DNA from 2 places in the Leptospira inadai serovar Lyme str. 10 genome. Region 2 is predicted to be linked to the other one. Evidence: riboswitches for the same ligand, from Rfam matches in the RefSeq annotation. Region 2 holds a riboswitch; the other holds the start of a gene.

Region 1 (11,654 bases), on a different contig from region 2:
CGTATTTTCTCCCGAAAGTTCGGCGATATGATCGATTGCCGCAGTAATGTTTTCTTTTAATGTGATTTTGTGCCCGTCAAATTCGGGAAAGAAATCCAGATGTCTCTCCCCACCCGCCAGTACGTTTGCTCTAGCTACCGCCCCCATCGCTTGACTGGATAGGCCGACACATCCGTCGTCTCCGATTCCGACTACAACGACGGCTTTCATACAGGACTTCCTTTAGCGGATAATAATAAAAGCGCATGCAGGATCGCTACCGCAATCGTGCTGCCGCCTTTTCTGCCGCGAGTTATTATATAGGGAATCGAACCTTGCAAAGCCATTACCGATTCCTTGGATTCGCTTGCGGATACGAAGCCGACGGGAACTCCGATGATTAAGGAAGGTTTGGCCTCATTGCTTTCGATCAAACGGACGATCTCTAAGAGAGCGGTAGGTGCGTTTCCGATGGCTAGAATACTTCCATCCAAGAGCCCGAGTTCCGACGCTTTTCGAATCGATTCGATCGCTCTTGTGGAATTTTTTTCTTTCGCTTTTTGAATTACGTCCGCATCGGAAATGAAACTATGAGTTTTACAACCGTAGGCATCGAGCCTCTCCCGATTCAGACCGGCTAAGATCATCTGCACGTCGCAAATAATCGAACAGCCTCGCTTTAACGCTGCGATGCCCGATGAGGCCGCCTCCGGATGGATTTTCGTAAGATCTTTGAATTCAAAGTCGGCCGTTGCATGAATGATTCTACGGACGATTTCCCAATCGGCGGGAGGGTAAGAATGCATTCCCGCCTCCTCGTCGATGATTTGAAACGATCGATCTTCTATATTTCTTCCGAGAGATGTCATTTGTCGCATATCGTTCATGGTCTTGATAATCATTCCTTTAGGTATATTCTCATTTTACAATATACTCGCCGAGAGGAGCTCCATCAAAATCGACGAGATAACAGGATATTTTTAGATTCGTACCGGCGTGCTTCGTGCAATTCTCGGAAACTCTTCTGCAAATCGTTGAAAGTATTCCGGTATGACCCGTTTCTTTCCAAAGCTCTAACACATGCCTAGCGGTATTTGCCGCTTCCGTTTCGATACAAACGTTTTCGGGAACTCCTTCCGCTCGGGCGATCTCGGCTAGAAGTTTCGTATTAACGGAAGATCCGCCTCGATGAGTCATCATGACTCCGTCCGCCATTTTTGAAAGCTTGCCGATCATTCCGACGACTATGACCTGGACCATGGATTCTTTGACTGCGCTTTTGATTCCGGTTCCGATAAAATCTCCGACTTGTATAAACGAAGACTCGTTCAGTTCCTGAAGTAGGTCCATGGCGAATTTTTCGGACTTACCACCGGTAGTCAGAACGACGGTGTCGGATCCCAATTCTTTCGCGACCGATATCGCTTGTATAACGCTTGCTTTGTATGCCGCTGTGGAATAAGGTTTAACGATTCCGGTCGTTCCTAAGATGGAAATTCCTCCGATCAAGCCCAGTCGTTCGTTCATGGTTTTCTTTGCCATTTCCTGACCGCCGGGAACGCTGATCGTTACTTCTGCGCCCGAGAAAGAGGTGCCGATCAATTCCTCCAATATCATTTCCGTAATATTCTTTCTTGGCACGGGATTGATCGCGGGAGATCCCACTTCGAGACCCAAGCCGGCTTTCGTAACCGTCGCCACTCCCTCGCCGCCTTTTAAGACAATTTCGTTCGAATGTGTTAAACGAACTTCTGCTGTCATTTCGGCCCCGTGCGTGCAATCCGGATCGTCGCCTGCGTCTTTGATGATGCTACAGATCGCCATATCCTCTTTCAATTCGCATCGCTTTAAAGGGAAGGTGACTTTTCGTTTGTTGGGAAGAGTCGTTTCGATTTCCAGAATGGGGGCTCTCCGGACCAAAGCTCTCGTCGCCGCTTTTGCGGCAGCGGCGGAACAGGCGCCGGTCGTAAATCCCTCTCTTAGCTCTTTCCCCGCCATTCATTTGCAGCCCGTCGTTCAAGCGCCGAGACGAATTCCATTTTCATTAAGTGGTTCGGACCTAAAAAAGGATTCCATTCCGATGAATTCGGAATCCGCTCCGGTTTCTTCCAGGAATACTTTAATTTCATCTAATATTATTCCGTTTCCGCTCAGGAAGAAATTGGAAAACGAATTTCGATCTCTCAAGATCCAGCGAATGAAAGAAAGTGCCGAGCTGGATCGCCAACTTTCTCCGCTAGGTCGAACCGGAATAAATTCGACGTTCGCATTCTTAGATAGAATTTCACGACGAACCCACTCGACTAAATTCTGTTCTTCAGTGGACGATAATAACCAGACTAGTTTGGAAAAATTAACCCGGTCTCGGAATTTTGGACAAGCTAGTAGGGATAAGGACGAGGTGATCCCGCTATCGGTGGCAATGAGCAAGGCAGGACCTTGCTTAGGCCATTTCGCATTTCCTACAAACTTCCCCCAAGGGCCGGAGAATTCCAGATCTGTTCCGATTGCTATATTTCGCAGATGAGCGGTGACATTTCCCGAATCGACTCTTCGAATCAGAAGTTGAAATGTGGACTGTTCCGCATCGTTAGAGAGGATCGTGTACGCTCGTTTTAGCTGTTTTCCGTCTGCGGTCATTTTCCCGGAATTTATGATTATGTATTGGCCCCCCACAAAGTTTAAAGATTCGGTTGCCGAATGTTTAAACATATACAAATCATAATGTTTGTCGATTGCCTGTCTATCGATAAGAGTGGTCGTTTTTGGAACGGAAGCCATAAGCCGCCCTTAGCCCGGATAGATCTCGTGGACGAAATCGTGTATTTCTTCCAAGTCGTTGAATAGAGTATTCAAATTTTGGAATGTATTTTTCAATTCTAGTTCCACTTTTTTGGTCAGAATCAAGAGGGAACGATAATACGAAAGTTTCGGGTCGCCGGGGGGTAATACGGAAATCTTTTGTTCCAATTCGGTTAGGCTACTCTCGTAAAATTGGAGAAGAGACGTTAAATTACCGGCATGGGAAAGGCTTTGAATCGGCCCGGGTTGCGAGAGCAGATTTTGACCGATTTCATTCACTTCATGAATTCGAGTGACTTCGTCTTCGATTCCCAATATATTCATCATTCCGAGTCGTAGAGCCGCGATTTCATGACACGCCATTTATATTTCTCCTATTGCATTATCGAATCGACTAATCTTGAGACGATCCGATCGTTTAACAAATGATCTCTAACTATTTCCGGGGCGTCCGTTTCACCGACACCCTGATACCATATTCCGTCCGGATAGACCACTAAAGACGGACCTTCTCCGCAACGACCGAGGCAGGAAGCCCGAGTGACGCGAAAATCCTTTTGCTTACCCGTTTTCTTTATCTCCGATCGCAGCTTAGCGATTAAAGCAACACTTCCTCGGGTCGAACAATCTATATTATCACAAACTAATATATGCTTTTGGATATTTCTGTGCGGAAACTCATGCGGAGCCGCCTGGGAATGAGTCTCCATATGTCTGACGCTCCATAGCAAGGCTTTCAAACCTCCGACTTTGCTCGTCAATCCGGGAAGCTGCTCTCTGTATTCGCAGGTCGCGCAGGGAAGAACTCCGTTTCCGGAAATAGCTTCCTTGATCCTGTCGTTTAGAACTTTGAAAATGGACGGATCCGATCCGAAATGTGGAGCTAGAGTCGATTTGATCCAGGGAAACTTGTCGGTAAAAAGTTCCAGCTTTTCCTCGATCGATCCGATCAATCTACCGCCGAAGAGAAAGTAAGGAAGGATCAGTAATTCTTCCGGTCTTAGCTTTGCGGCGACTTCCAAGCTATCCGATAAAAGAGGTTTCGTAATACCGACGAAAGAAGGTATTACGAAACTATATTCATTACTTTCTTCGAATAAACGAACTAGCTTATAGAACTCGGAATTCGCGTCCGCATCGGAGGAACCTCGACTAACTATGATTACTCCTCTTTTTTTGGGAATTCCCTCTTTCCTATTTATAATAAAGGAAGCGCGAGTATGTAGGAGTTCCAGCATCGTCGGATGCACTCCTATGCAATTGGTAGGTATTAGTTTTACGGTTGGAAATTCTCTTCCGACTTCGTCGAGAATTAGAGGGATATCGTTTTTGGTATGCCCTGCAGAGAATAAAAATAGGGGAAGTATCAGAATGGTGGAATTTGTTCGCGCGAATTCTCTTAGCTCCGTCTTAAATTCCGGTTTAGCAAGTTCGATGTATGCATGCCGAATTTCCAAATCAGGTCTATGAAGCGAGTATTCTTCGACAAAACGCTCGAATTCTCGGTTTGATCGCGGTTCACGACTTCCGTGTCCTACGATTAAAAGCCCAAGCTTATCCGAACGCGAAGAAATCATTGTATAACGATTTCCTCATTTCGTATTCGGTAGGTGTCGATCGTTTTGTCTTTGGCCGATCGCAGAAAAATTTGTATCGTTAAACTTAACCAAAAAATAAAGTTTATCGTTAAACTGTAATATATAAAACGGGAACGTAATTCCATCGGCACGGGAGAACTTATCGTCTCAGGGCTGGTTCCGCTCAAAAGCGGAAGGAGTGCTATTAAAATTCCTAATAAAGATCCGAAGATCTTAACGATTCTTCCGGACTCCCCGGAAGATAGTACGAGATAAACTAAAACTCCTACGACGGAGCAAGCTACGGATTGAATCCATAGATACTGGCGCGAAGTAAAGCTGTCCTCACTCCCTATTACTCCGGGAAGTTCGGGCGGATTAAAGAAAGATGGGATTCCATGGAATACTAAGAAACAGATTAGTCCCGTTGGAATTGCAGAACGGATCGGCGACTCGAAAAAGTTTCGAGTAAGGAACCCGAAAGAGAAGCCCATTCCTAAAAATACGGATACTATACTTCCGAAGGCCCCACCAAGAAGGGTACAGCCTATAACGGTCGGGACTAACTGTCGTTTTAGATTTTCCGGTAAATCGAATCGCCCTTCGTCATGGCTCCGAGAATGTAAGGTTTCCTGAATATGATGATGGTTTCCTTTTTCTTCATAGACTTCCGCTTCCCAAATTAAAGGACTCGTAAAAAAAAGGAAAAGCAACCCCCATAGGGATCCTGCAAGAAGTCCCGACTTACATCCTTTTTTGCAAAAGGAAAGCAAAAGTTCCCATCTAGTTAATGACATGGAAATCCGGCGCTATGGCGAAGATCATGAAACGTATCATGAACTGCCGGCATCGGTTCTAATCCGATCAAGTACACTAAAAAAACGGAAAATGTTATTATTCCTAAGAGGAATAAAGGGCGAAGAAACGATGAAACCCTTCGAGTTTGATTTCTTCCTAGGGAAATTGCCGGCATAGAATTCTCCTTAGATTACGTATAATCGATGTTATGTGCAAAGCTAAGGCGAGAAAAATTCTACATCCTACTTTGCTATGTTGTAATGTGCTTATCGCGGGAATCGGCTTTAATTCCGAAGCGGATTCCTCACTCAGGGTTTTAATAGGGCGTCTTCTGACTCGAGTTCATCCTACTTAGAGCGCCTTCCCAGGTTTTCCCAGTGGCTTACTGCTCCTTTCGTCCCTCTTACAGCGGCGGGTACCGTGACGGAATCTCACCGTCTTCCGCAAGTGCGAAACACTTGCGTTCCTATAGAAACTGTCTGTGTCGCCAGCCTATACCGAACTTCGAGATTTTGTATAGAATTTTTTTAGGTATCTTCTTAAAAAAAGCGAACCACGGCTTCGAGATCGATAAATTGCTGGGAAGATCCGGCCTTACTATTCTTGATTCAGTGAAGCGATACGAAGAGAGAACGATTATGGTTCTAGGTCTTCGCGGGAATTTCACCCGTCTTTCTCGCTGAAAGTCTAGGCGTATCGGAACAAATGGCAGGGTCCGATACGCGAACAAAATCAAGTGTAAATGTATGCCCAGTAAATTAAAACCAATTGTAACGGTAGCCTAAGGATAAGTAGGGGGGCAGGCGGATCTCGTTTTGTTCTTGATTGATAATGGTATACGTTTGCAGGAAATACGGCGATAAGCAAAAGAATAATTCCCCAAGCGGCAAAGGATCTTGTCTGAGGAAAGAATAATCCCAATCCCAATAGAATTTCCGCGATGCCGCTGAACCGAATTATAAATTTGTGATAAGGGATCCATGGGGGCATGATTCTCAAGTAAAACTTGGGAATCACGAAATGGAGAATGCCGCCCATCGTATAGAGCGTCGCCATGATCCAAAGGCTAATCGTTTTAGCGTCAATGTTTTCCATGAAAAAACATAGTACACTTTCTACGGGTTGTTAGTCTGCCTTTTTTCCCGATTTCTTTGCCGAAAGCGTTTTTGTCGAGGATGCGATGTTCTGTGGGAAATTTTGGAGAGAGGTAGGTATTTTTCTCGTTTAGAGACGGAAAGGTTTCGTTCGGGTTTGTATCCGGGAAACTTCAGCATAGGCTTCTAACTCCTTGCCGTGGAATGCCCGTCATTATGGGAATTAAAAAGAAAGTACAAGCAAAAAAAGAATTTTTAATATTATTCCGAGGAAATTCCGATTACGCGCGGCCGATCGCAACTTTCAATTTTGCACTTTTTCTGGACTTCGATTTCTTGGGCTTCGCTTTTCCGAATTCCGCATAAACCGATTCAAGAGTATCGGCAACATCTTCCCAACTGCATGATTCGGCGGCTTTGCGTGCTCGAACTCCTATTTTTTTTGCCAGACTTCGATTCTCTGCAAGAATACAGGCATGCTCCGCAAATTCATCTTCTTTATCGAATGCAGGTAGCAGCGCCGACTTTCCGTGAGAAAGGTATTCTCTTGCCGCAGCATAATCGTATGCAACGATCGGTAGGCCCGATGCCATTGCTTCCATCACCACATTTCCGAAAGTCTCGGTTAAGCTGGGAAATAGAAATAAATCGCCGCTAGCATAATGCCGAGCTAGGTCCTCTCCCTTCCTCATTCCCGAAAAAAAGAAATCAGGATTTTCAGCTTTTAGCTTATCCCGCGATGGACCGTCTCCCACTAATATCAATTTAGCCTTAGGTTCTTTCGTTTGAAGCTTGCGGAAGGATTTTACCAATAGATCTAAATTCTTCTCCGGAGCCAATCTGCCTACATATAGGACCGCCAAATCCGATTGAGAGAGACCCCATTCTTTCCGCAATTTGGAATCTTTTCGGGCAGGATGGAATAGAGCGGTATCGATTCCTCGAGCGACCACCTTTACGTTGTTATAGCCCGAAGCGGTGAGTTGCGCCACGATCTGAGCCGTCGGTGCAAGCGTAGCATGAGTCAAGTTATGTAGACTGCGCAAGTAGGAATGAACGAGTTTGCCGATAAAGCCGACTTTATAATATCTCGCATACGAATGGAAATTGGTTCTGAAATCGCTGACAACCGGCAACTTTAAATGCCTCGCCGCCCTCACGGCGGATAACCCTAACGGACCCTCGGTTACGACGTGGACTAGATCGGGTTTCTCATATTGCATTAATCTTCTAAGAAGTCTTTTTTCCGGAAAGCCGAACCTAAGGCCTTCGTAAAACGGAATTTTTGCCCCTCTTACGAGAACTTCTCGATAGTTACCGTTTGCCGTCGCCATATCGTCGAAACTTTGACGGGGGCGTACTAAAATGATTTCGTGTCCCCGTTGCAATAAGTCGCTTAACATTCGATGTAAGGTTTTGGAAACTCCGTTGATTTCGGGCGGAAAAGTTTCCGTAACGACTAATATCCGCAAAGGATGTCTATTTATGAAAGTTTTTGGATATACCTCGGAAAACATCGCTCTAATAGTACGAAAGCATTGTAACTATTCCGTGAGAGGCTGATTACTTTTCGGTTACAATCCGTCGATCGATTTACCGACTTTTTTTAGCCGGAGAAGTCGACTTTCTTAGTTTCGTTAACTGACCCGTTAACCACTTTTCCGACGGCATTTCCGTACCGTCGGGGAATCGGATTTTATAAGGGATTCCGGTGACGGAAGATTTGCTAGCTAATCCGACGATAAAGTCCTCCGTCGTTTTAATTCTTCCCTTAGTCGCCTCGTATTTTCTTAAAAGATGAGCTTTTGCTTCCTGCACGGTATGCTCGGATCCGTTACGGATAAAGACGCAACCGTTGCAGGAATCCAACGTAGATAGTAATGCATTGATCTCCGTTTCTAAATCGGCGGGTTGCGAAGAAACTATTCCCGAGAGGGGCAATAGCGCCAGAGTAAATAAAAGAATCGTTATAATGCCGCAGTTTCGCATGGAGATCGAATTTCAGGTTAGCTCGCCGACGCCGGGTCCTGCAAGTGATTTCCAAGAGCCGAACGTCGTAATTTAGGTCGGGAAGATAATTATTGCCGGTCGGTAGAAATGGTTCGACAATAGTCCGGTTGAATCGGCTTCGACAGGTTCGGATCGCTGAGTCTAGGGTCTGTCAGATAACAATCGTCAGTAAGAGACTTTAAAAATTCGATCAAATCGCTTTTTTGCATCTCGGTCAAATCGAGCTGGCGTATTCGAGGGTCCTTGTGGGGATTCTTCCTACCGTCTCCCGCAAACGGCCCCGTAGTAATATTCCTTCCTCCCGCATTGAAAACTTCTATTACTTCCCGAAGGGTTTTGAGGCTCCCGTCGTGCATATACGGAGCCGTAACTGCGACGTTTCTAAGAGAAGGAGTTCTGAATTTTCCTCGATCCGTTTCTTTACCCGACGTTTGAGAGAGGCCTTGAGTTTGTAATGCCGCCGCGGGGCCGTGCAGAGCCTGATCGGGATAGTCTCCTTTGTTCCGAACGTTGTACAAACCTATATTCTGAAAACTAAGAATACCAAGCGTATCATCAATATTGAAATTTTTCCCTCCATGACAATGATAGCAGCCGCCGATTTCGGACTCGAAGATCCGCTTTCCTCGGATTGCGGAGGAGGTCATCGCGTTTCTATCGAAAGGGGACTGATCCGAAATCATAGTGACTTCGAATGCGGCGATCGCGCGAGCGATATGAATCACATCGATCGTATTCTCTCCGAATGCTTCCGCAAACATTGCTACATATTTCGGATCGGATTGCAAACGGGCCGCAACGACGTGTTCGATTCCGCTGATTGCAAGCTCTTCGATGGTAGTTGCGGTATTCTCGGAAAAAAAAGGAACTAGAGTCTGATTGTCCAAGCGTTTCAAAGTCGGATTCGACCAAGTGTAAGGGGAAAAGTATCCTGCATTTGCGATCGCAATCGAATTGCGCGGATGAACTCGACCTGTCGAACCGATCGCGCGAGTCAGGCCGTCCGAAAAACCTAAATTTTGTTTGTGACAGCTCGCGCAAGATTGGTTTTTTCCTTTTGAAAGATTTACGTCGTAGAAAAGAAATCGACCCAGCTTGACGGTTTCCGGAGTCACACAGACATCGGGAGGATGCGGAGGAGCCGAGGCCGATTCCACCAGCCCGTAATCATAATCGGAGCAAAATCTGCCCTCTTCCATGAAGGTCCGCATTTTGGAGCAGGAAAAAAATAAAAACGCGAGCAGAAGGATGCCCGCGCCCGCAAATACTCGAGGTAATTTAAACATTCTTTATGGAGTTAAAATGGAACCGTTTCGCCGGAAGGATGAAGACTTATCGAACTTCCCATACCGGTATCGATCGTTGCCTTTTGAGTATCGTCGTAAGTTCCGGTACCGTTCGGTGCCGTGCCAAGTTTATTAAAGAGAGTCTGGACTCCGGGGTAACCGCCGCCGCTAGAAGGTTCCGGATATCCTGTCGGAATCGTTCCGGAAGTCAGATTATCCATGATGAATCCGCCCCCGTTAAAGATTCCGAATTTCAGAACATCAAAACCGCAGATAGTACCGTTGGTCGTCATGCTATTGATTGCGACACCGGAAAGAGCTGTGGTCTCAAAATTACTCACAGTCTTTTGGCCGTAAGCGAGAGCGTAGTAATGGTTATTGGTTCCGCAAACGGTAGTCATCGAGACGGTTCTTGCGGCGATTCTTACGCAGATTCCGGTCGCCATTCCTCCACCTTGCATTCCGAGTGTCATCTCTTCCAAAATCACTCGGCCCCTATCGGAAGTAGTCGCCGCCTTCGTTCCCGAAAGCCAGAACGGAGCCGCCCAAGAATAAGTCTGCCTACGACTCGGAGAAGCTCCATAGATATAACTTTCCACCAACAAATTCGGATTATCGGAAAGGGTAGAGTTTAGGACTCCGATCCGGTAGGTCAATAAGACACCGTTCGTGGTATTCGGAGTACTTACATCATCGAAAAGTAATTCTAGAGCGTCCTGTCCGTCGCTGGCTCTCCAGATCTTAAATCGATTCAGGAAATTCTTCGTACCGGTATATGCAGAAGAGGAAATATTTTGGCAGGAAGTCCCGCAAGCGGCTCCGGTTTGCAATTTTATTTTGAATGGAACCCCGTTCAGGTTGGTCGTGGATTGAAAACTCCCCGAGTTGTTCAAAACCCCCGTTTTTTTTAGGGCCATAATGATCTGGTCCGCCATCGTCGAATTTCCGTTTGCCCATGTCGCGGATTGCCGTACGGCCTCCCAGTCGGACGCGGTAGTCGCCTCGACTTTTCCGGGTCCATCGAGAACTATTTTCCAGGAAGATTGCGAGGTTACAAAATGCGGTTCTCCCGTAGCCATCGTTTTCAATACTGCGTCCAATTTTTCCAAGTCCGGAATTTTTATCACGATTCCGGAAGATTGGTTTTGCCGCGTTAAATGGACGGAGAACCCGAGCGCGAAAAAAATAACGACGAGAGTTGTGATGATTTTTAGTTTCATACGATTCTCGCGATTACTTCGTGACGCCGGGCGGAATACAAATCACAAGACCGGATTGATTCTGACAAGTGTTGCTATTCAATATCGCGGCTAAAAGCAGAAACATTGCATTTTGATTGTTATCACTCTTGTGCATTAGATTACACGCGGATAGGAACAGAAGTATTCCTATGATTAAGTAACTTAAACGACGGCGCATGGCGTTTACCTCATGAGTTTTATTCGTTTCCGATTAAACATTTCGCTTGGATCGAATCATTATTAAAGTTTCGAATAAAATATTCATCCTACATCCAGGACCTTAAATAGGTTTTTGACCTGCACATTGGCGATCTTTCACCGGAACCGATTCCGAATGTAAGAAGGCTACGATATTTAAAGTGACCTTTCCCGATTGTCAAACGCATCTTTGATTCTACCTTCCTTTTTGTTAAGCGGTAGGAAAGTTATTTTGCCCAATTTTTCACAGAATGATGTCACTTTAATTTCGGATTTCAAACTTCGAAACGAGGTCGATCGCCCCGTTTCTAATTCGTATTCAGAAATATCATACGCGGATCTGCAAATAGAGGGACTCGCTTTTTTTCCATCGAAAGAAAAAATGTCAAATTCTCGCTAAGAACGATTTCCGGATGACGTTATTGTATCGGACGTTACGGTTGCGTTTTACGGATCGTTAGGAGACGGTCGCTGAGAGGCAAACGCGAATATGCAAAATCATTTAATTCTATTTCCGGTGGGAGCTCTAGGCTTTCTTACTTTTTTCGTACTGTTACTCATTCCTATCCGACGGTTTAAAGCGGCGATTTTAGGAAAAGTCACTGCGAAAGATTTTAAATACGGAGAGTCCAAAAGAGTTCCTTCTTGGGTGTCCATTCCGAACCGGAA
Region 2 (11,654 bases):
ACATTGGTGAGCAGAGTTTCCACGTTCTAAAGAAAGATTCGGGCGTGTCAGTGGATTTTTCCCCTACCTCTGTTGCCTTTCCAACTAGTAGCAGCTACTGTCTAGCGTGCGCGAAGCGAACGCATCCGTCTTCTGTCGTCAGTCCTCTGGTAGCCGGATTTCTTTTACTCTAAAATCTCCGCTTCCTTCCAATTCCCGCGTTGCATCGCGATTTCACGAGCGGTCTGCCCGTCCTTGGTTTTTAATTCGGGGTTTGCCCCGTGTTTCAGAAGAAGAGCTACGATTTGTCCGTTCCCCTGACGGGATGCAGCAATATGTAGCGGAGTGTAACCTCCTTCTTCCTGGCCGTAATTAGGATCGGCTCCGCGTTCGATTAAGAGTTTTACCGTTTCGTCTTTGCCGGAAGCGACGGCGGAGTGAAGCGGAGTGTTCCCAAAAGAAAATTTACTCTTGGATTTTGCCTGCAATTCGGCCCCATGATCTAACAGGAACGTTACCAGTGAGGTTCGACCGAAATGCGCCGCTAAATGAAGTGGAGTCCAGCCGTCGGGACTAAACGAATGCACTGCCTCGGAATCTTTTTCCAGCAACGCTTGAACTCTCGCCTGATTGCCTAGAGCGGCAGCCTCGAATAAATTTAAGGGAATTTCCAAGGCCAGGTAGGCTTGGATGATATCGTCCTTACCGTAATAAAGGGCGAAGAGTAAGGGAGTAATACCCTCCGGATTGGCCAGAGAACCTAAAGACGGATTTTCGCGCAAGGCGTAGATTACCTGGGCTTTTTGGCCGGAGGCAATCAGGTGAAATATATCGGACATTGGCAAACCTAACCCCCGAAGCGTAAAAAGGATACTGTCCCGATTGCTTTCTTTGTCAATTCGGATTAATACCCTCGCAAAATTCTAATTATCGATCAATTCAAAAAGATCGAAAGGTTGCAAATCCACCGAAATCGGCAGTGGAGTGAGCGACGAATTTCCGTTCTTTGTGTCGAACATTGAAACTCCGGGTCGGGTGAACGCCGTATTCGCGACGTATAATATTCCGCCGGAGGCAAGCAGTATCGAAGATAAGCTCGCATCAAAGGAAGACGGAATGAACAACAAAGTGGAAAGTTTCGCGCCCGTACTCGGATCAAAAACCTGCAATGTTTTATTAAAACCGGCATCCAGAACACTCGCATATCCTAGATGATCGTTCGCGATTTGCACGACCATTAAATCTCCCGCCGAAGTCGTTTCGGCGTACAGGTAATTCGGCAAGAAGGTCCTTGTGGAAAGTCGAAAGGCGACGATGCCTCCGTCGATCCGACTGATATATCCTATGTAATTCGGCGTCGGAACGACCAAATGCGGCTCGCCGAATAGATTTACTAATTGAGGTTTTCCTAACGGATTCGGTGTCGGGAAATTGTATACTGCAACGACTCGATCCGAATTGATATCGATTTCCAACAAAAAAGAGAGCCCGCTCGGAGGCCAGTACCCGCTTGCATCATTACGATCCAAACGTTGCAGACAAACAAAGAGACTATTCCCGATTATTTTCATCCCCGACATTTCCGGTAGTCCGTCCGGATGCCCCGAAGTGGACGTCGGTTCGGAATATCCTCCTAGGTCCAAGGCTCCCAGAACCGCGCCGTTACCGGGATTGATAATTTTCAGGAAGCGAGAATTGTAAAGCGACACATATGCCTTATTCGGACCGGCAAATTCGATGTCCGCCGGATTCGTGCCGGCGCCCATCGACCATTCCGCAATCGTCTGGAACGCCAAATTGGGATCCAAAATCTGGATACTGTCTCTATTTAATCTATTTATAATATATACTTTGGAATTATAATATCTTCCGACTGCATCCGAGTGAATCGGGGTGAGTCCCGGATAGGAAATTTTCAATTCCGGATTCAATACTTTGAATCGTCCCGAGCTGCTAAAATCGGTGGTTACGACTCCGATATTTCCGGAGACATTGGGCGTTAAAAACAAAGTGTACAGAGGAGGGCGATGAATGTCCCCGCAACGCAAGGCCAAGAACCCGAAAAGAAGAATCCTTGAGTAAGATAAAATCCGCTTCATATTCTTAAAATCTTCCGCTCAAGGTGACGAACCAATTTCGACCGGGCAGGGGATATCCTACTATGTCCTCTACTCTCTTGTCACCCACGTTCCGTAAATCGAAACTAAGAAGAAGTTCCCGAGTAGCCTTCTCCGTTTTCGGATCCTGGATAGTCTCCTCCGTCGGAGAGGAATAGAGTACGATCGTTAAATACAGATTCCATATCTGTCTCGCAGGTTGATAATTGACGTACTCGTTGGTTCTGTCCTTAAAAACGGCTCCGACGTAAACCAACTCCGCGCCTCCTTCCCATCTCTTAGCGCGATATCCGACAGTGGAGGAAATTTCATGCCTGGGTCGTAACGGTAGATATTTTCCCTTTAAATAAGGAGCGTCCGAAGTGTTGATCGCCTGTTGGTAGGTATAATCGATCAATAATTTCCAACCATTGTATTCCGATTTATGAGAAATTTCCGCCCCGTCTATCTTTGCCGAATCCACGTTTTCCGGCCTTAAGGTAAATTGAGAATTCGGGATAAACAAAATCATATCCGAAATTCGTTTTCTAAAATAGGAAACGGAACCTTGGGATTTTAAATTCCCGTTGGCGTACTTTGCGGAAAAACCCGCGTCCACGTTCGTACTTTTTTCGGGTTTTAAACTGTCATTCGGAAGAATAGTTCCTACTTCGCCGAACAACTCTAGAAAGCTAGGAATCCGATTTTGTTTAGCCACGTTCGCTTTTAAATCCAGGTTAAACGATTCGTATTGGAATAATTTATACAAAAGTCCCGTTTTAGGATTGGAAAACGATGTGGTCTTGTCCGAAGAAGCCAACGGATCCTGTCTTTGGTACCAAGGCTGATTGCTCTGAAAGCGGTCCTTGTAGGTATCCCAGGAAACACCGGGTGTTAAAACGAGTTTACCGTCCATAAATCGGATTTCGTCCTCTATTTGCGAGGTTATATACGTTCTGGATTTTCCCGGTTCATAATTTAAATCTATATTATCGATATTACTCCGAGTCCTAGAAAACGTCTCCTTCTCTAATCCGAAATGCAATCGGATGATTTGTAAATAATCCAATAAATAGAAGGTAGGCGTTACTTGAATTCCGGATTGATGAATGCGGGCGGCGGAATTGGGAGCCCCCGAGGAAAATTCCGATTTAGGATCGTAAAGATCGTCATCGGCAAACGTAGTAAAGCCTCGCGTTTCTAATCTTAATACTCCGTCGAACAAGCCTTTCGTATCGGTGGTAACGGACGAAGTATTCCGCAGATATTTTCGATGAACTTGTCGAGTTTGGTTGGATGCCGGCCCTGGAATTCCCTGATACCTATAATTTAGATCATTCCAAAATCGAATTTTCGTTTTTCCTAAATCTCCGTCCAATCCGATCATTCCCGAAGATCTTTCGTACTGAGCGTTTCTCCTGCGGTCGATCGTATCGTCGTACGGATTCACGATTATGGTCCCATGAGGATTTAAGTATGGAAAGTTTTGATCGGATTTTTCCCCTAGGAAAAATAGACTCGTTCCGATCCCGCCGTACGTTCCGGTATGAGTGAGGGTTCCCTTTCCGGTATTATAGCTTCCTCCTCCGATATTCACTCTCGTCTTAGGTGGACCGGTCGATTTTCGAGTGACTAGGTTCACGCTTCCACCGATCGCCGATCCGGAGAATCCTACAGGAGCTCCGGATCTGTACACTTCCACGCTCTGCAAATTATCGAAGGGAAGATCGGCCAAATTCACTTCCCCACCCTGGGAATTATTAAACGGTACCCCGTCGATGAAAATTCTGGATTGATTCGGGTTCGTTCCTCGAAGAGAAAGTGTCGAATAGGAACCCAATCCGCCGTACCGCCTGACTCGCACCCCGGCTTCCCTTTCTAATACGTCGGGAAGATTCGTATAACGCGCATTATATTGATCTAAATTGACGGAAGATTGAAACCCGGTTGGATTTTTCCGAAAATTTTCGGGTTGATTCGAATCCGAAACCTTTCCTAAGACCTTGAGCGGCGCGGCTTCCTTTTTAGGTTGTTCTTGGGAAAAAACCGCGTGGGAAAGAAAAGCCAGGCCAAGCATTAGAATCCGATTCGCTTTGCAATGAAAAGCAAGGTTCGTATTCTCGGAGGCACGAGTGCGTTTGGACGGCAAAGAATTCTCCCGTACGGGAGACCGGGTGGGAGGACAAGAGGGTTTACCGCAAAAAGACTTCCCGCCCGACTTTAGCTCCCGAAAGTCTGACAAATGATAAGCGAAAAGATAGATTTTCTGGCTCGCGCCCGGGATTGGTGCCTTCCCATCCATTCTAGACAGTGGCCTTATTACCATCCCGTAAGACGACGCTTACAGCTGCGGGTTCAGCTTCGGACTTTCACCGAATTCCCTTTTCCTCTCGGCTTGCCAAACCAGCTTTACGGGGGGAAACGCCACGGCAATCGGAAAATGCGAAGTATTCCGCTTCGTCAATGCACCTGTTATGCAAGTTCTTGCCGACCGGCAACTGCCGATCACGGAACGTCACCTACGCTTTTTCGAAAACCGATAAATATTTTCTTGAAGTCGTTAAATCCAAAGCCAAACTGTTCGCATCTCAAATCCACGCCACCTCGGAGTATAGAACTCGAATGAAACTTAAAGAACTATCAGTATGGCTTTTGACAGGGGTATTTCTCCTGTCCTCGTCTTCCGTGTCTGCAATCGGTACCTATTCTGAAGGCTGGACCGTAGCGAAACTGATTCAATTTGAAAGCAGAGGACTCATCTTTGATTCGTACGAAGGATTCTTGGAAGTAACGACTTTCGATAAAAACGAAAAATGCGACGAAAGCAAGGACGAATGCTTTACCCCGACCAAACAAAAGGTGGCTTTCAGTGTTCGCCCCGAAACTACGGACGTAGTCAATTTTTTAAGTAAGAGCTTAAATCAGGATGTCCTGATTCAATATAGAGTTCATAGGATCGAACCGATCGCTCTTTCTACCGATTTCGAGGTTTTGGCAGCGCAAAAGCAGGAAAGCGTGCTCGGAAAAGATATAGCCGATAAATTTGTCGGTTCAAAGACAGGATCCAAAAGAAATTTCTCAGTCACAGGAAGAATACTCAGCCTAGAATATAGAGGAACCGTAATCGGCACTTATGAAGGCATTTATTTGGATGAAGCAAGAGGCAAAGTACATCCCTTCTCCGTTACTAACGAAGAGGTGGCGACCTTTGCCTGGTCGGCTCTTAAACATAATCTTAAATACTATCTTGGAATTTCGGTGGCCTTCGCCACCGGTGTGCGGGAATCGCATTACGATTTATTCGAAATAAACTTTAAGAGTCCGGCAGGAGCACTCGAAGCCCCACCCAAGCCGAACTGATCTAATCTGATTCCTAAAATCTAAAGGGAAGGCTCGTCTCCGGAAATCGATTCCGATTCGAGCGTTCTTTTTTTAAGAGCCAACTCTCAAGCGGCGCGGCGTTTGTCCCGTTATTCTTACGGCAATATCGTTCCGTCATTTTGAATTTTTGGACCTTTTCCCGGAAAGTCCGCTTTAGTTAGGGATTGCATCAGCTCGGTTGTTTTATTTTCCGGATCGGGAGAGGGAATTCCGTTCTGACTCAGCTGTAAAGGATGTATCTTACCCTTTACGAAATTTCCGTTTTTATCCAAATCCACTTCCAGCACCAACGAATAGCCTCCGTATCCTTTCGTGGAAAAAACCCTGTACCCTAAAAAATTACCGAGCGAATACGCGATCAAACGACCCCTATAAAGTTCTAGTGCCCGAGGAAGATGAGGTCCATGTCCGATGAATAAATCGGCACCTGCGTCGATTAACGCGTGAGATAATGCGACTAGGTTTCCGCGATACTCCCCGTAAAAGCGCTCCTGTTCGTTTTTTACATGCAGAGCGGGACCGCCTTCCGCGCCTCCGTGCACGGAGATGAAAACTAACTGAGCCTTTTTCTTCGCCTCCTTAACCAAGGCGACTCCCTCCGAAATTTCATTCACGTTATTATGAGCCGCTTTCATATGACTGAAACCGATCCAGGCAATCGTAATGCCCTTGACGGTCATATAGGTGATGGCACCTTTCTTTCCGGTGAATCTCATTCCCGCGGAGGAAATGTTTTTTGCGGTATCGTCAAAACCTTGCTGATGAAAATCCAAACTATGATTATTGGCGATGGATAGAATATCGAATCCCACATCCTTTAGAATTTTTGCATACGATGGCGGAGTTCTAAACGCGAAGATCAAGGGACGATTTATATTTTTAGAAGAGGTCGGATAATCCGTCAGAGTGCTTTCGAAATTTGCGAAGAGCAAATCCGCTCCTCTTAACGTAGGCTCGACATCGGAAAAAAGGGATTTTCTCGGATCGGCAGGGAGCCGGTTGTCCGGATAATTCGTCCCCATGACCAAATCGCCGACCGCTTTGATTTTGATCGTTTCGGTTTCCGCCGGTACCAAGGGCGCGGGAGCGTTTAAAACCAAAAATAGAACGCCGGTATAAAATAGAGTTAGGAATCTCTGCATACGGGGAGATTTTTGCAACCATGCTTTCTAGGAAAGCGGTTTTCGCAAAAGAAAGCGACTAAAGTGTCGCTGATGCAGAAAGATCGGTTGCTATGGCTTCCTATTTTTTTTCTCAAACTATCCGGATGAAATTCGCCCAAAATTTCCTGCCCCTACTCATCGTTACCGCCGATGAGATCCATATATGGAGCAAATTCCTTGCAATACATGCGGATCCTTGGCGTTTCGCCCTCTCTTCTCCAAAGCGAGTTCAAAGGGTGAAATATTCAAAATAGTGAAATGTACGAAATGCGGCCTGATACAAGTAAATCCGCAACCTTCTCCGATGGAAGTGGCGAAGTATTACGAGGATACTTATTTTACGCGGCGGACGGATCGTGGGTATGACGATTATTATTCGGACGCGACAAAACGGGAGATATCAAGAGTCTACCGTCTCAACCTGGAAGACCTAGGCTTCTTTACCTGGGAAAGTAAATTAAACGCCGACAAGTCCGCTTTGGATGTCGGCTGCGCCGCCGGATATTTTTTAGATTACTTGCAAGACCGGGATTGGAATGTGAAAGGTTTAGACATCGCTCCCGGACCGGTAGCCTTCGCTAAGGAAACCCTAAAGTTAGATGTCGAACAAACGGATTTCCTTAATTGGGATCTAGACGGTTCCCGGCAATTCGATTTAGTGACCCTATGGGCAAGTATCGAACATCTGCATCGCCCCAAGGAAACTCTTGAAAAAATCCTGCTTCATCTAAAGCCGGGTGGACGAATGATTCTTTCCACCTGTCGTCACGGTTTGCTTGCGAATATTTTAGGAGTAAAATGGCGATACTTAAACGTTCCCGAGCATCTTTATTATTATAGTTTATCCGGAATCCAGCGGCTATGCATGGATTTAGGCTACCTACCGCTATCTCATACCACCTATGGAAGCGGATTGACCGGCAGAAAAAATGCGGGAACGTTCTTCAAAGCTTCCAAAAGATTCGCGGATTGGGCGGTAAAAAAATTCGATCAGGGAGATATGATGGCCCTGTGCTTTGGAAAACCGAAATACTAAAATCTTAAAGATAGAATTCCATCGAAATAACGGCATCGTTTTCGAGGTCATCGAATTCCGTAATCTCGTCCCGATAGGAATCCGATCCGATTTTACCTCAGGTCGCAAGGCCTCAGCGGCCAGGTACTATAGTATGAATTACTTACGGTTTTTCGGAAGGCTTATCCTTAACTCGAATCACCTTGGTGGCAAAAATGACTTTGTAAATTTCCTTTTTGAGTACGGAAGACTCCTTACTCTGATTGCCCTCGTCCCATTCGATTTTTATCGAATCGACATCCTGTCCTAGGACTCTAGCTTCTTGGATCCTCCCGTTTCGATAGATAATCGTACTATAATTCTTTCCGGCGGAATCGGCCGGATTGCTTCGATCTAAATACTTTCGCAAGGAATCTTCGAATATCCTTTCGCTTTCCGCAAAGAAATCGGAACGAGCCTTTTCGCGCTCGGTTTCAAAGAAAGCATCGTATTCGGCCTTATGAACGAAACGAGTCGCGGTATCGCATTCCGAAATTCTGACCGGATGAACGGAGATGGAAGTCATCACCCCTAATAAAAGAGAAAGGGCGATATGCTGCCAGTCGGCTCGATTCTCTAAAATATATATTTTTCCTTCTTGCTTAGGAAGGGTCGGTTCAGCCGAAGAGAATTTCCATAATCCATAGAACGCGTACCAGCGATTGTACTGCCCGAGAGAAGTGCAGGATTTACCGTCCGCCTCCAACGCAAGCTTTTCGGGCTGGGAGAATTCGATTCGTTTATCAAAACTGCACGCAGGATGTAATAATACGGAAAGAATCAATCCTGTAGCAGTAAACAGGCGATATCTACTACCCTTCATATAGGTGTAGTCGTGCATCGAGTTTACATAAGCAATCCATTTATTTATTTTCGCCCAATTTTAGGATTCGAATTTCGAATCGGTTTCGAAGGGATCTTAACTATCTTATCCCTCGTTTGAGTGGTTTTTTCTTTGATTAACTTCGTAAAAAAATAACAAGGCACAATGACTACTAACGCTAAAAACAAATATTTAGGAAGCTGCGTCTCTAGGAAGGATTCGCGTACGATTCCCAAAACACGGCGTTGGTTTTCGGAGATTTTGTTTCGGTAGTCGTACCCGTATTGTTTGGCGTAAGACTTTAGCTGAATGCCTCGCCAAATTTTCTCGAGAGGATTTAAACGATTCTCGAAGGCGGTCTCCGATCGAACTCTATCTAATTTTAAAAAGCTTCCGAGAAAGGCCGTTAGTATGAATAGGCAAAGTGGAAGTAGCAAAAATATTATGGTGGGAGTCCGGAGTTTTCCCTTTTTTAGATTTTGCCCCGAGTTTCCTGCCATACTACTATTTCTTCGGATTCTTCCGCCCGCCTCATGAGTTCTAGTTCTTATTAGACCTTATTTTTTTCGGACTCAAGGTCTCTTTCTATACGCGCCTCCCCTTCTCTTGCGAAACTAAATCTCCGATACGCGTAAGGATACTATAACCCGGATATAAAAGGATTAATAGAAAGAAAAGGAATTTGGGAATTTTTCGTTCGATCCAATATTCCCGCTCTAGACCCGTAGAAAGCCGCTCGTCCGCACCCATTTTGTCCCTAAAATCATATCCGTATTTTTGAAACATTTGGCTCATCGACAATTCTTCGAATAATTCGTCGATCTCCGTCAATTGGGAAAACGCGAGCCTCTCGTCATGCAACCTATAAAGACGAACAATCTCGCCGATGAATACGCTTAACAAAAACAAAGCCAAAGGTATTAAAAACAAAATTTGAAAGGGAGTTAAAGGGGTTTTAAGTTTCGAGATCTTCATCGGTCGATAAAAAAGTATCCTGAAAATGTCCGTCCGAAAAGCCGATTTTTTATCTCTTATCGATTCCGTACAATTCGGTAAACTCGGATAGCCGCGGAAATTGAAATAAATTCACTATCGTCAGTAGGATAGCTCCGCCGAGAGATAGAAACGAACCGGTAATAAAGAACAATACGCAATTTAACAAAGCCCCACCCTCAACGATTGCCGCGGTGACGATTTTCAAGGTTCTATAATTTCCTAGATTTTCCTCCAGGCTTTTTTCTTTCGAAGTTTTAGGGAGAATCTTCCTTAGAAAGAATACTAAAGGTATGCTGAAAACGGAGACGGCTAGTACTATTCCCGATATCGAAGACTCGGACTGCTCTTTAACGCCGCCGATAAAGAAGCTGACAGCCAAAAAGAAAATCGGACCTGCCACTATCGCTGCATGAACGAATTGAAGACTAAATAGGGTTTGTTGCATGCGAAAGGAAAGTAAGGTTCAAAAAGATTATAGCAAGAATTTTTTTCCCGCATTTTGATGGTTATACTTCCTAAACGCATCCGGTTCCTTATTTTAAATCCGGACGTTCCTTAGGAAAGAATGAGTATGTTTCGAATCCGAGTCCTAGTTTCCCTTTTGTTCTACGTCTTACTGGAGGATTGTACGACTGTCGGGTTTCATAGAGAATCGATTCGAGTCCGCGAGGATTTCGGAAAGCTTCGAACGATTCAAGTTTGCGTTTGGAAGGACGAAAACGTTTCGCAGGAACGGGTGAACTCCCTCATCGAGGCGTGGAACGACGAATTAGCTTTGTATAAACTAAAGGCCGACGTTTCGCAGGTGAAAGTCTGGAATCGGCCCGGATGGACCGGCTTTGCGATCCTAGAGGAATTATACAAGGCCGAGCTTCCGGAAAATTGCGACCGAATTATGGCGTTCGCCGGAGTGAGAATGACAGACTTTTTCTACCAAATCGTTCAGATCATCCTAGCATTCTTTTTCATTCCGGTTCCGGAGGTTTTGGGAGCGGTCGACGGATACACCGGTACAAGAGGATATATTCTTGCGCATACGTTCTCCATCAACCAGCTATTCTGGAGCAGTCCATCCGCTACGATCGTCCATGAAGGATATCATTTACTCGGTTGCGGTCATGCAATGTTTCTATCAAAATGTTATGCGAAAATCAAGGAACTCAAAGAGTCCGCGCTTTCGGAAGCCGGGCAAACGAATCAATTCTTTCCGGCAGTAAATCCGAAAGGAGGATATTTTCTGAAAAGGAAGGATGTGAATTTTTTCTTTTTGGGGGAATAAATCGGATTCTTACTTTTACCCAAGAGCATTCTTGGAAAGCTGGAAGTATGGACGCCAAACGGGAAACTCTTTTGACTCGGCTTTTGACGGTTTTGACGGGAGCCAGCGAAGAAACGAAAGGATTTACGTATACTTTATTGGGTACCATCCTTTTTTCCTCCAAGGGCGTTCTCGTAAAGCTAGTATACGCTTACGGAGTGGATTCCATAACAATTCTGGCGTTTAGAATGCTATTTGCGATTCCTTTTTTTGCATTCGTTCTCTATCGCGAATCGAATCGAACCGGCCTGACTCCCGTCCATTCCAAGGATTATCTTGCCGTAGTCCTTCTCGCTTTTATCGGATACTATCTGGCGAGTTTCTTCGATTTTTGGGGCTTAGAATATCTCTCCGCTTCGATGGAGCGACTCGTTCTGTTTACTTATCCGGCGTTAGTTTTATTATTAAGCTTTTTATTCCTGGGGAAAAAGGCCCATTCGCTGGAACTATACGCGGTCGCGCTTACATATGCCGGAATCTTATTGGCGTTTCTTCCGGATGCCGAGTCAAACGGTCAAAAATCGTTCCTGGGAGCCGCGTTAGTCTTCCTTTCAGCTCTGGCTTATTCGGTCTATCTGATCGGTAGCGGTCAAATGATTCCTAAACTAGGTTCCAGGAGATTTACCGCCTTGTTGATGCTTTGGTCCGGCGGATTCGTTCTTGTACATTTCTTTTTGAAGAAGGAAGTCTCATCCATATTTTTGCAACCCTGGCCGGTATATGCGTACGGCTTTGCCCTCGGATTCTTAACGACCGTTTTACCCGCCTTCCTGACTACTGCGGGCATTCAAAGAATCGGATCGAACAAAGCCTCGATTGCCGGAAGTGCCGGTCCGATTTTTAC

The links. Region 2 has a riboswitch for cobalamin ahead of LEP1GSC047_RS12475 (TonB-dependent receptor plug domain-containing protein). Riboswitches for the same ligand answer to the same signal wherever they lie in the genome.
Region 1: it holds a riboswitch for cobalamin, as region 2 does, so the genes downstream of both, LEP1GSC047_RS16280 (CbtB domain-containing protein) here and LEP1GSC047_RS12475 (TonB-dependent receptor plug domain-containing protein) in region 2, are expected to answer to the same signal.

The regions. Positions count from the first base shown of each region.
Region 1 is NZ_AHMM02000025.1:99,071-110,724, reverse strand. Features, by position in the region: gene LEP1GSC047_RS16315 (bifunctional cobalt-precorrin-7 (C(5))-methyltransferase/cobalt-precorrin-6B (C(15))-methyltransferase) at 1-210, opposite strand, end outside; gene LEP1GSC047_RS16310 (precorrin-8X methylmutase) at 207-866, opposite strand; gene LEP1GSC047_RS16305 (cobalt-precorrin-5B (C(1))-methyltransferase) at 898-1,977, opposite strand; gene LEP1GSC047_RS16300 (FAD-dependent oxidoreductase) at 1,996-2,760, opposite strand; gene LEP1GSC047_RS16295 (DUF3209 family protein) at 2,770-3,144, opposite strand; gene LEP1GSC047_RS16290 (CbiX/SirB N-terminal domain-containing protein) at 3,156-4,358, opposite strand; gene LEP1GSC047_RS16285 (CbtA family protein) at 4,355-5,155, opposite strand; gene LEP1GSC047_RS16280 (CbtB domain-containing protein) at 5,146-5,331, opposite strand; cobalamin riboswitch at 5,461-5,642, opposite strand; gene LEP1GSC047_RS16275 (DoxX family protein) at 5,889-6,251, opposite strand; gene LEP1GSC047_RS16270 (glycosyltransferase family 4 protein) at 6,532-7,722, opposite strand; gene LEP1GSC047_RS16265 (DUF5329 family protein) at 7,844-8,239, opposite strand; gene LEP1GSC047_RS16260 (MbnH family di-heme enzyme) at 8,329-9,546, opposite strand; gene LEP1GSC047_RS16255 (LIC_12337 family protein) at 9,558-10,766, opposite strand; gene LEP1GSC047_RS21725 (hypothetical protein) at 10,780-10,965, opposite strand; gene LEP1GSC047_RS16245 (MAPEG family protein) at 11,476-11,654, shown strand, end outside.
Region 2 is NZ_AHMM02000017.1:688,322-699,975, forward strand. Features, by position in the region: gene LEP1GSC047_RS12465 (ankyrin repeat domain-containing protein) at 165-818, opposite strand; gene LEP1GSC047_RS12470 (YncE family protein) at 903-2,078, opposite strand; gene LEP1GSC047_RS12475 (TonB-dependent receptor plug domain-containing protein) at 2,083-4,152, opposite strand; cobalamin riboswitch at 4,315-4,501, opposite strand; gene lsa26 (surface adhesion protein Lsa26) at 4,698-5,435, shown strand; gene LEP1GSC047_RS12485 (CapA family protein) at 5,552-6,598, opposite strand; gene LEP1GSC047_RS12490 (class I SAM-dependent methyltransferase) at 6,783-7,655, shown strand; gene LEP1GSC047_RS12495 (LIC_13076 family protein) at 7,798-8,514, opposite strand; gene LEP1GSC047_RS12500 (hypothetical protein) at 8,541-8,996, opposite strand; gene LEP1GSC047_RS12505 (hypothetical protein) at 9,082-9,471, opposite strand; gene LEP1GSC047_RS12510 (hypothetical protein) at 9,521-9,937, opposite strand; gene LEP1GSC047_RS12515 (hypothetical protein) at 10,064-10,771, shown strand; gene LEP1GSC047_RS12520 (DMT family transporter) at 10,819-11,654, shown strand, end outside.